DNA from 3 places in the Bradyrhizobium sp. WSM4872 genome. Region 3 is predicted to be linked to each of the others. Evidence: predicted binding sites of a transcription regulator. Region 3 holds the regulator's gene; each other region holds the start of a gene.
The links. The regulator PhoB, encoded in region 3, activates phosphate uptake and scavenging genes when phosphate is short. The targets are predictions, from matches to a motif close to TGTCATNNANCTGTCAT.
Positions count from the first base shown of each region.

Region 1 (3,419 bases), on a different contig from region 3:
AGCTACGCGCTCTCCGTCTCCCGGTGCACGTCGTGCACCACGAGGCCCATGCCTTCGTCGGGCATCTTGATCCAGTCGCGGCGCTTGAGGGTGCGCTTGGTGTCTTCGTAGCCGGAGGTCCAGTGCTCGCGCATCGAGGTGCCCGAGAATTCGTGGTCCTTGGCGTCGCCCTCGTAGGCCTTCTGCTGGTAGATCAGATGCAGGATCGCGATCTCCGGCATGTGGCGCAGGCTTGACTTGAGTTTGCGCTCCTCCTCGGAGAGCTGCTCGTCGGGCAGCTTGGCCAAGGCCTTGTAGAGCAGGACCTTGAGGTTGTGGGTTCGGCGGTAGACGTCGGTGTTGTGGCGGGTGCGCGAGGAATACATGATGTCCTTGTGGCGGGCCATCACGTCCTGGATCGAGCGCGGCAGCACGCCGCGTGCGCTGAACAGGTCGACCTGGAACACCAGCGAATTGAGCGCGTCTTCCTGGTCGAGCAGGTGCTGAAGCGGCGTGTTGGAGACGATGCCGCCGTCCCAGAAATGATCGGTGCCGATCCGTACCATCGGCAGTGCCGGGGGCAGGGCGCCGGAAGCCATGATGTGCTCCGGCTCGATCTCGTCATGGGAATTGTCGAAATAGATGAAATTGCCGGAGAGCACGTTGACGGCGCCGACCGCGAAGCGAACCTTCTTCTCGTTGATGAGGTCGAAGTCGACGAGCTCGAGCAGGCTCTCCTTCAGCGGCATCGTGTCGTAATAGCTGGTGGCGGTCCGGGCGCCGACCGGGCTCAGCCAGGGATTGACCTGATGCGGGCTGAAGAAGCCCGGTTGGCCCATCGCCGACGTCATCCACGCGCTGGTGAGATTGCGCCACTGGCGGAAGATGTCTCCGTCAGGCGTGTAGTGCCAGATCTTGCGGTTGGTGATGCGCTCCCAGAAGATGCGCAGCGCCTCGAGCCGCTTCTCCGGCTTGTTGCCTGCGATGATGGCGGAGTTGATCGCGCCGATCGAGACGCCACAGACCCAGTCGGGCTCGATGCCGGCCTCGTGCAGCGCCTGGTAGACGCCGGCCTGGTAGGCGCCGAGCGCGCCGCCACCTTGCAACACCAGCGCAACGCGGTCGCAGCGCTCGGGCCGCCAGCCTCGCGAGGGAGGCTGATGGGTCTGATGAGCCGGTTGCGACGTTCGGGCGTCCATGGTGTGCCTCCTGGCAAGCATGGAGATCATGCTTCAATGACAGAGGCCAAACGATTGCGTCGGGCGGTGACGGCGTGATGACATTCTGGCGCCGATGCATCGCTTGCATGCACCATGAGCGCCCTAAGAATGGCTGCGGTCGTGCGGATGACGGAAATCCTTCACATCGCAGTCAATGACGGCGGCTAGCAATCTGCATCGCCGCCTGACGCTGCCGGGCGGGCATCACATGAGCACCACGAGAGGAGACCGGCGATGCGCAGGGAAGATTTACTGAGGCTTCCATCCATGCCGGCGGCTGGGCCGAGCTATCCGGCGGGGCCCTATCGCTTCGTCAACCGCGAATTCCTCGTCATCACCTACGAGACCGATCCGGAGCTGATCCGCGCCGGCCTGCCTGAGCCGCTGGAGCCGATCGACCAGCCGATCGTGCATTACGAATGGATCAGGATGCCGGACTCGTCCGGCTTCGGCAGCTACACCGAGTCTGGCCTCGTCATCCCCGCGCGCCTGCACGGCGAGGAGGTCAACTTCGTCTCGCAGATGTATCTGGACGACGATCCGCCGATCGCAGCCGGCCGCGAGATATGGGGCTTTCCCAAGAAATACGCCCATCCCAAACTCGAGATCGTCAAGGACACGCTGACGGGCACGCTGGAATATGCCGGCCAGCTCGTCGCCATGGGCACGATGGGCTACAAGCACGAGAGCATGGCCGGCAACGGAGACCTGACCCGGGCGACGCTGTCGAAGACGCAGGTCAATCTGAAGATGACCCCCGGCGTCGACGGCCGCCTCGAGATCTGCCAGCTCGTCGCGATCAACCTCATCGACATCGTGCCGAAGGGCTCCTGGATGGGGCCCGGCCGGCTGCATCTGGTGCCGCATGTCAATGCCCCCGTAGCCGATTTCCCGGTCCGCCGCTGCCTCGGCGCGCATCATTACATCGCCGACCTGACGCTGCCGTTCGGCCGCGTCGTGCACGACTACATCAGGGAAGCCGAGTTGGCCACCACCGGGCTGGCCGCGGAGTAGGGCGTTATCATCAAACTGTAACAATGCCGTAATTGAGTACCCGCGAGGGTCCGGAAGATGCCGTCAGCCATCTTGCGGAGCGGGGCGTTCGTTGACGGTTGGGGTTGGTCATGGCTGAGCCGGCTAAGCTTGTCAGCGCGATATCGGATTCCGTGCCTTGCATTCCCGGCCTGGTATGGGCATTCCGCCTCCACGGCGACGGCGGCGCCGAGGCGCTGCCGATCGACCAGCCGATCGAGTTCAGTCACGACGGCCGGCTCTGGCTGCATTTCAACCTCACGGACACGCGCGCACGGCCGTGGATCGCCGCGTCACAGCTGCCGCCGCTCGCGCGCGAGCTCTTGCTGTCCAGCGACACCTTCCAGCAGCTTCACGTCATCGACCACTGCGTCTACGGCGTATTCTCCGACCTCGTGCGCGAGATCGACAGCGCGACGGAGGAGACCGCGTTCCTGCGCTTCGCCATGACCGAGCGGCTCCTGATCAGCGGCCGCCATCAGGCGCTGTGCTCGGCGGATGCGACACGCCGGGTGCTCGAAGGCGGCTACCGCGTCGACAACGTCGCCCATCTCCTTGAAAAGATCGTCGACGAGGTCGCCGACACGCTTGATAGGATGGCCGACAAGCTCGGCCAGGAGATCGACGACATCGAGGAGCGGATTTTGGCCGACGACGCCAAGCCGGAGATGCGCCGCAATCTTGGCCGGCTGCGCCGGACCTGCGTCAGGCTGCATCGCCAGCTCACCGGCCTGCGTACGCTGTTCCATCGCCTCGACCAGAAGAACACCGACCACCTGTCGCCGGACCTGCGAATCCAGGCCGGCAAGCTGGCGCAGCGGCTGGACGGCCTCGACCACGATATCGTCGAGCTGCGCGAACGCAGCCGCCTGCTCGAGGAGGAGCTGCGTTTCAAGAACGAGGAGGAAAGCAACAACCACCTCCACACGCTCTCGATCGTAACCTCGCTGCTGCTGCCGCCGACGCTGATCACCGGTATCTTCGGCATGAACACCAAGGGCCTGCCGCTGACCGATGTCGAGAGCGGATTTTTCTGGGCGGCGCTCCTGATGGCCTCGTCGGTCGGTGCGGCCTATCTCTTCATGCGGCGTACCGGCATTTTCAAATAGCGTACGCCAACCGGTATCAGCCGTGATCGCGAGTGCACATCAATTTTCGCTGCGAAATGCGGCCGCGATTGTGCTGGCC
Region 1 is NZ_JBVVPT010000010.1:94,231-97,649, forward strand. Features, by position in the region: gene AC0L3C_RS16375 (patatin-like phospholipase family protein) at 3-1,178, opposite strand; gene AC0L3C_RS16380 (acetoacetate decarboxylase) at 1,434-2,213, shown strand; gene AC0L3C_RS16385 (transporter) at 2,324-3,340, shown strand; gene AC0L3C_RS16390 (carbohydrate porin) at 3,363-3,419, shown strand, end outside.
Region 1: a site for PhoB is predicted at 1,245-1,261, ahead of AC0L3C_RS16380 (acetoacetate decarboxylase). Genes of this name have one in related genera too.

Region 2 (3,419 bases), on a different contig from region 3:
CAGTACGGCACGCGCCGCGGCAACCACGAAGTCATGATGCGCGGCACCTTCGCCAACATCCGCATCAAGAACTTCATGCTGAAGGGCGCCGACGGCAATATTCCGGAAGGCGGTCTCACCAAGCACTGGCCCGACGGCGAGCAGATGTCGATCTACGACGCCGCGATGAAATATCAGCAGGAGCAGGTGCCATTGGTGGTGTTCGCCGGCGCCGAATACGGCAATGGCTCCTCGCGCGACTGGGCCGCGAAGGGCACCCGTCTGCTCGGCGTCCGTGCCGTGATCTGCCAGAGCTTCGAGCGCATCCACCGCTCCAACCTGGTCGGCATGGGCGTGCTGCCGCTGACCTTCGAGGACGGCACCTCTTGGTCGTCGCTCGGCCTGAAGGGCGACGAGAAGGTCACGCTGCGCGGCCTCGTCGGAGAGCTCAAGCCGCGCCAGAAGCTGACCGCGGAGATCGTCTCCGGCGACGGTTCGCTGCAGCGCGTTTCGCTGCTCTGCCGCATCGATACGCTGGACGAGCTCGAATACTACCGCAACGGCGGCATCCTGCACTACGTGCTGCGCAAGCTCGCGGCGTAAGCGCGGACTTGTGAACGGTGGCTCACTGCGAAGTGAGTAGTAGGTTACACGAAGGCGGCCTATCACAAGGCCGCCTTCACGCGTTTGCGGCAGGCTTCAGATGGGCCCGCCCGGCGGAGAACCTCACGCTTTGGACGGTTACTTTGGCGGACGAAAGTGCGAGGCCCGTAAGACTACGGTGACCATCCGGCGGTAAGATTTCCCTCTCACGAGCAATGGTGTGCGGCGTTCGACATGACAATAATGACGGCTTCTCATCTGGTTTCACGCTGGTCCGGCGCCCTCTGGTCGGGAGCCCTTGGTCTCTGTGCTATCGTCGCCGTCATTCGTCCTGCCGAAGCTGATCCCCGCGCCGTTGTCGAATTGTTTACCTCGCAGGGCTGCTCCTCCTGCCCGCCGGCCGACAAGATCATCGGCGACCTCTCCCGCGATCCCTCGATCATCGCGCTGAGCATGCCGATCGACTATTGGGACTATCTCGGCTGGAAGGACACATTGGCCGATTCGCGCTTCTCTGCACGGCAGCGTGCCTATTCACGCATGCGCGGCGACCGCGAAGTCTACACGCCGCAGGTCGTGGTGAACGGCTCCACGCATGTCGTCGGCAGCGACCGCACCGGCATCGAAAGCGCCATCGGCAAAACCGACAAGGGCACGGGCGTGATGAGCGTGCCGGTGACGATGTCGCTCGCGGGCAAGCAGATCAACGTCTCGGTGGCCGCGAGCAACGAGCCGACGGCGTCCCACGGCGAGGTCTGGATCTGCTCGATTGCGAAGTCGGTGCCGATCGCGATCAGCCGCGGCGAAAATCGCGGACAGCAGGTGATCTATCACAACGTGGTGCGCAACCTGCTGAAGGTCGGCGACTGGACCGGCCGCCCGGAAAGCTGGACGGTGCCGATCGAGAACCTCACGCGCGACGGCGTCGACGGTGCCGTGGTCTATGTCCAGGACGGCAGCCGGGAAAAGCCGGGGCCGATGCTGGGCGCGGCGTATACGTCGCTGCACTGACGCGCAGCGCACTCAAGATCATCTCAAGACAACTTGTCTCTCGTCATTCCGGGGCGCGCGAAGCGCGAACCCGGAATCCATCGATCCACCATCCGAGCTGAGAAATGGATTCCGGGCTCGCGCCAAGAGGAGCGCCCGGAATGACAGCGAGTGAGAAACATCCCGACACAAACAAAAAAGGACCAACTCGCGTTGGCCCTCCTTGTCGTGCGAACAGACCCGATCCTGACGGCCCCGGGGGGCTGGGGGCTGAGGAATCCGGAACCGAAAGGACCGGGTCAACGCACATAGGTCTTTTCGCAATGCAGGGCGGCAGTCGCTTGGCGGAAAAGCGGCGACACTATGATTCCTGCTAACGATCCCGTGACGGTTTGCCGCGACAGAGTTCCACCGCTGCGTGTATGCGGATTGCTCCGGATTCCAGAGCCCTTTCGAGGGCCTTGCGGTGGGGAACAGTTGGCGCGATCATGCAACTGTCATGATCCGCGGTTCCGGGGACGGTCTTCGCGGACGCGGTCATGCTGATGCGACAGGAGGCGGCCTATGAGTCTGTCGGAGGATGCCGATCCGAGCGAACAGCGCGCGGCGGCGCGCCCCGCCGCTTCGAATGCGCAACTGAGCCGGGTGACGTTCAACCGGCTCGAGCTGCATCGTATTCTCAATCTGTACGGCCGGATGGTCGCGGACGGCGAGTGGCGCGACTACGCCATCGACTTCCTCAGGGATCGCGCCGTGTTCTCGGTCTTTCGCCGCGCCTCGGAAGTGCCGATCTATCGTATCGAAAAGGATCCGCGCCTTGCGCGCAAGCAGGGCATGTACAGCGTGATCTCGGCGACGGGCTTGATCCTGCGCCGCGGCCACGAGCTGGAGCGCGTGCTCCTGGTGATCGATCGCAAATTGGCGGTGGTTTGAGGAAGCTTTACTTCTCCGGCACCGTAGTCGCGCCCTCACCAAGATCGCGCTGCATCATCACCGTGTCCAGCCAGCGGCCGAATTTCAGCCCGACGCTCGGATGCGTGCCGATCATCCTGAAGCCGCCCTTGGTGTGCACGCCGATCGAGCCGGCATTGGCGGAATCGCCGATCACCGCGATCATCTGGCGGAAGCCGCGCGCTTCGCATTCGACGATCAGCCGCTCCAGCAGGAGCGCGCCGATGCCGCGGCGGTGGAAGGACGGATCGAGATAGATCGAGTTCTCGACCGTGAAGCGGTAGGCCGGCCGTGGCCGGTAGGCACCGGCATAGGCGTAGCCGGCGACGCGCCCGTCGAGGATGGCGACGAAATAGGGATAGCCGCCGTCGATCAGCGTGCGGTAGCGGCGCGTCATCTCGGTAAGGTCAGGCGGCTCCAGCTCGAACGTCGCGGTGCCCTCGCGGACGGCTTGCTGGTAGATGGCGGTGATGGCGGGGAGGTCGGCCTCAAGGGTGGGCCTGATTTCGGGTGCGGACATGGGGCAAGATTAAAGCCTTACCGGGACCGCTGGAAGAGGCGAAACGGCCTCTCCACGTGGTCATTGCGAGCGAAGCGAAGCAATCCAGGAATGCGTCCGTGGAGGGACTCTGGATTGCTTCGGCGCAAGAGCTCCTCGCAATGACGGTGGTTGAGGGAACATCACGCCCAAACAAAAACCCCGGCCTTTCGGCCGGGGCTGGTGTCGTTCGCTCTGGTCTGACGCTTAGTCGCGCTGGCCGAGCAGCTGCAGGAGCAGCGTGAACAGGTTGATGAAGTTCAGGTACAGCGACAGCGCGCCGGTGATGGCCGCACGCTCTGCGATGTCACCGCCGGCCGAGGCGTAGCCGTAGATGTAGTCGTTCTTCAGCCGCTGG
Region 2 is NZ_JBVVPT010000021.1:55,114-58,532, forward strand. Features, by position in the region: gene acnA (aconitate hydratase AcnA) at 1-582, shown strand, start outside; gene AC0L3C_RS24925 (DUF1223 domain-containing protein) at 817-1,593, shown strand; gene AC0L3C_RS24930 (DUF2794 domain-containing protein) at 2,137-2,505, shown strand; gene AC0L3C_RS24935 (GNAT family N-acetyltransferase) at 2,513-3,043, opposite strand; gene AC0L3C_RS24940 (Bax inhibitor-1/YccA family protein) at 3,269-3,419, opposite strand, start outside.
Region 2: a site for PhoB is predicted at 2,057-2,073, ahead of AC0L3C_RS24930 (DUF2794 domain-containing protein). Genes of this name have one in related genera too.

Region 3 (3,419 bases):
GAGGAGCTGATCCAGGAGCTGTCCGAGGATTACACGATCGCGATCGTCACTCACAACATGCAGCAGGCGGCGCGCGTCTCCGACAAGACCGCCTTCATGTATCTCGGCGAGCTGATCGAATTCGACGACACCAGCAAGATCTTCACGTCGCCGACTGACCGGCGCACGCAGGATTACATCACCGGCCGGTTCGGCTAGGAGACGCGACATGGGTTCTGAACATACCGCAAAGGCCTTCGATACCGACCTCCAGGAACTCACCCGCCTGGTCGCCGAGATGGGTGGCATCGCCGAGCGCATGATCGTCGAGTCCGTCGACGCGCTGATCCGCCGCGACGTCCCGCTCGGCCAGCGCGTCGTCGCCATCGACACAGAACTCGACGCGCTGCAGAAGCGCATCGAGGAGCGTGCGGTCCTCACCATCGCCCGCCGCCAGCCGATGGCGGTCGACCTGCGCGAGATCGTCGGCGCCATGCGCGTCGCGACCGATCTCGAGCGCATCGGCGACCTCGCCAAGAACATGGGCAAACGCGTCGCGGCGCTGGAGACGGACTTCCATCCGCTCAAGCTGTTTCGCGGCCTCGAGCACATGACCGACCTCGTGCAGCAGCAGGTCAAGTCGGTGCTGGACGCCTATGCCGCGCATGATCTGCCGGCGGCGATGGCGGTGTGGAAGGGCGACGAGGAGGTCGACGCCATCTGCACCTCGCTGTTCCGCGAGCTCCTTACCTACATGATGGAGGATCCGCGCAACATCTCGTTCTGTATCCATTTGATGTTCTGCGCCAAGAACATCGAGCGGATCGGCGACCACGCCACCAACATCGCCGAGACCGTGTTCTACATGATCGAGGGACAGGCGATCACCGACAAGCGGCCGAAGGGCGACATGACGACCTTCGCCAACACGGTACCGAACACTTAAGGAGCGACGACCCGATGGGCGCACGCATTATGGTGGTTGAGGACGAGGAAGCTCTGACGGAGCTTCTCCGCTACAACCTCGAAGGCGACGGCTATGACGTCGAGACGGTGATGCGCGGCGACGACGCCGACACTCGCCTCAAGGAGCACATCCCCGATCTGATCGTGCTCGACTGGATGCTGCCGGGCCTGTCAGGCATCGAATTGTGCCGGCGGCTTCGCACCCGTCCCGAGACCAAGCAGCTCCCGATCATCATGCTCACCGCGCGCGGCGAGGAGAGCGAACGGGTGCGGGGTCTTGCGACCGGCGCCGACGATTACATCGTCAAGCCGTTCTCGGTGCCGGAGCTGCTCGCGCGCGTGAAAGGCCTGCTGCGGCGCGCGAGCCCCGAGCGGCTCGCCACCGTGCTTGCTTTTGGCGACATCGAGCTCGACCGCGACAAGCGCCGCGTGGCGCGCTCGGGCCGGCCGATCGATCTCGGTCCGACCGAATATCGCCTGCTGGAGTTCTTCCTGGAGCATCCGGGCCGGGTGTTCTCGCGCGAGCAACTGCTCGACAGCGTTTGGGGCCGCGACATCTACATCGATGAGCGTACCGTCGACGTGCATATCGGCCGCCTGCGCAAGCTGCTCAATCTCGGCCGCGAGCAGGACCCGATCCGCACCGTCCGCGGCGCCGGCTACGCGCTGGATGATCGTTTTGCCAAGGCGGAGCAGGTGTAGGGTTGCAGGCTTGTTTGCTGGCGAGCTGTCCCCGAATTCTCCGACGTCGTCCCGGACAAGCGAGCGAAGCGAGCGCTGATCCGGGACCCATAACCACCGAACGTGGTTTGGCGAAGACTCGGAGTGACCCCTTCCGCACGACTACTGCGTGCTCGGAGTATGGGTCCTGGCTTTCGCCAGGACGACACTGAAATTGTTGAACTGTCTTCGCGCGACGACTTGCCGTGATTACCGCGGACCCGGCTTCACCGGTGCGCGGCGCCGATCCGATGCCGGCTGGTACGCGACGCGCGAGTGCTGGGCGCAATAGGGCAGGCCGGACAACGCACGGCCACCACAGAAGAAGAAGTCCGGGCTCGAGGGATCGCCGACCGGCCAGTGGCAGGTCGCCTCGTTCAATTCCAGCAGCGACAGCCGCTGGCTCATCGGCACCACGTTGTCGTATGTGACCGGATCCGGCTCAGCCTCGACCTCAAAGGCCTGCGCCAGCGCGGTGTTGCCGCGCGAGATCGGGCGGCTCACCCGCATCATGTGCTGCGCGGGACGCGCCTTGCGCGGCCGGGGCGCTGCCGACGAAGGGCTCTTGGCGCGGCCCGAAAGGCCGAGCCTGTGCACTTTGCCGATCACGGCATTGCGGGTCACATTGCCGAGCTCCGCCGCGATCTGGCTGGCCGAAAGTCCGGCCTCCCAGAGCTTTTTCAGCTGCTCGACGCGATCATCGGACCAGGTCAAAACCGTCATTGCACCCTTTCCCTCGCTGCGCGCCAGCCATCCTGGGGCCTCGCAGCGAATGCCTAAGCCTTCAAAAACCCGTGCCGCCAGAATCCCTTAAGGCTCGCCGGGCGCGTCTTGAACGCCCGAACGTTTACGCCGGTACATAAGGACTTAAAGATCAGAACCACTGCACGAGATGTCGTATCTGACAATCCAAACGCTACAATATGGCGTGACTCCCGCGCAAGAGTCCGCCGACTCGCTTCCACATGTTCCGTGGCTAAATCCCGCAAAATCGGCACCGCAAGACTACGGATTCAGCGTTTCGCGAGGCTTTCCGGGCGGCATTGACACCCGTTTCACCAGGCCTAAGATAGTCGTGCGTGCCGCCCTCAAGAGGCGGCACGTTTCGTTTTCCGGGCCGGTCGATGGTGCGTTGCGCAATGCACGCTCACACCGTCCGCAACATTCAAGTGACCGCCATGACTAACAGCGCAGCGCCGCATTTGCTCCCCGTTTTCGCCAGATCCGACCTCGGTTTCGAGCGTGGCGAAGGCTGCTGGCTGATCGCGACTAATGGCGAGCGCTATCTCGATTTCACCTCGGGGGTGGCGGTGAACGCGCTCGGCCATGCCCATCCGGCGCTGGTCGCGGCGTTGCAGGAGCAGGCGACCAAGCTCTGGCACATGTCGAACCTGTTCCAGAGCCCGGACGGCGAAAAGCTCGCCGCGCGCCTGTGCAATGAAAGTTTCGCGGACTTCGTGTTCTTCTGCAATTCCGGCGCCGAAGCGCTGGAATGCGTGATCAAGGTCGTGCGCCGTTATCACGCCGCGAAGGGCCATCCCGACCGCTATCGCATGATCACCTTCGAAGGCGCCTTCCATGGCCGCACGCTGGCGACGCTGGCGGCGACGGGGTCGGCGAAATATCTCGAAGGTTTCGGCCCCCCGATGGAGGGCTTCGACCAGGTTGCGCATGGCGATCTCGAGGCAGTGAAAAAGGCGATCGGTCCGCAGACCGCCGGCATCCTGATCGAGCCGATCCAGGGCGAGGGCGGT
Region 3 is NZ_JBVVPT010000028.1:41,734-45,152, reverse strand. Features, by position in the region: gene pstB (phosphate ABC transporter ATP-binding protein PstB) at 1-198, shown strand, start outside; gene phoU (phosphate signaling complex protein PhoU) at 209-925, shown strand; gene phoB (phosphate regulon transcriptional regulator PhoB) at 940-1,647, shown strand; gene AC0L3C_RS28575 (GcrA family cell cycle regulator) at 1,876-2,388, opposite strand; gene AC0L3C_RS28570 (acetylornithine transaminase) at 2,844-3,419, shown strand, end outside.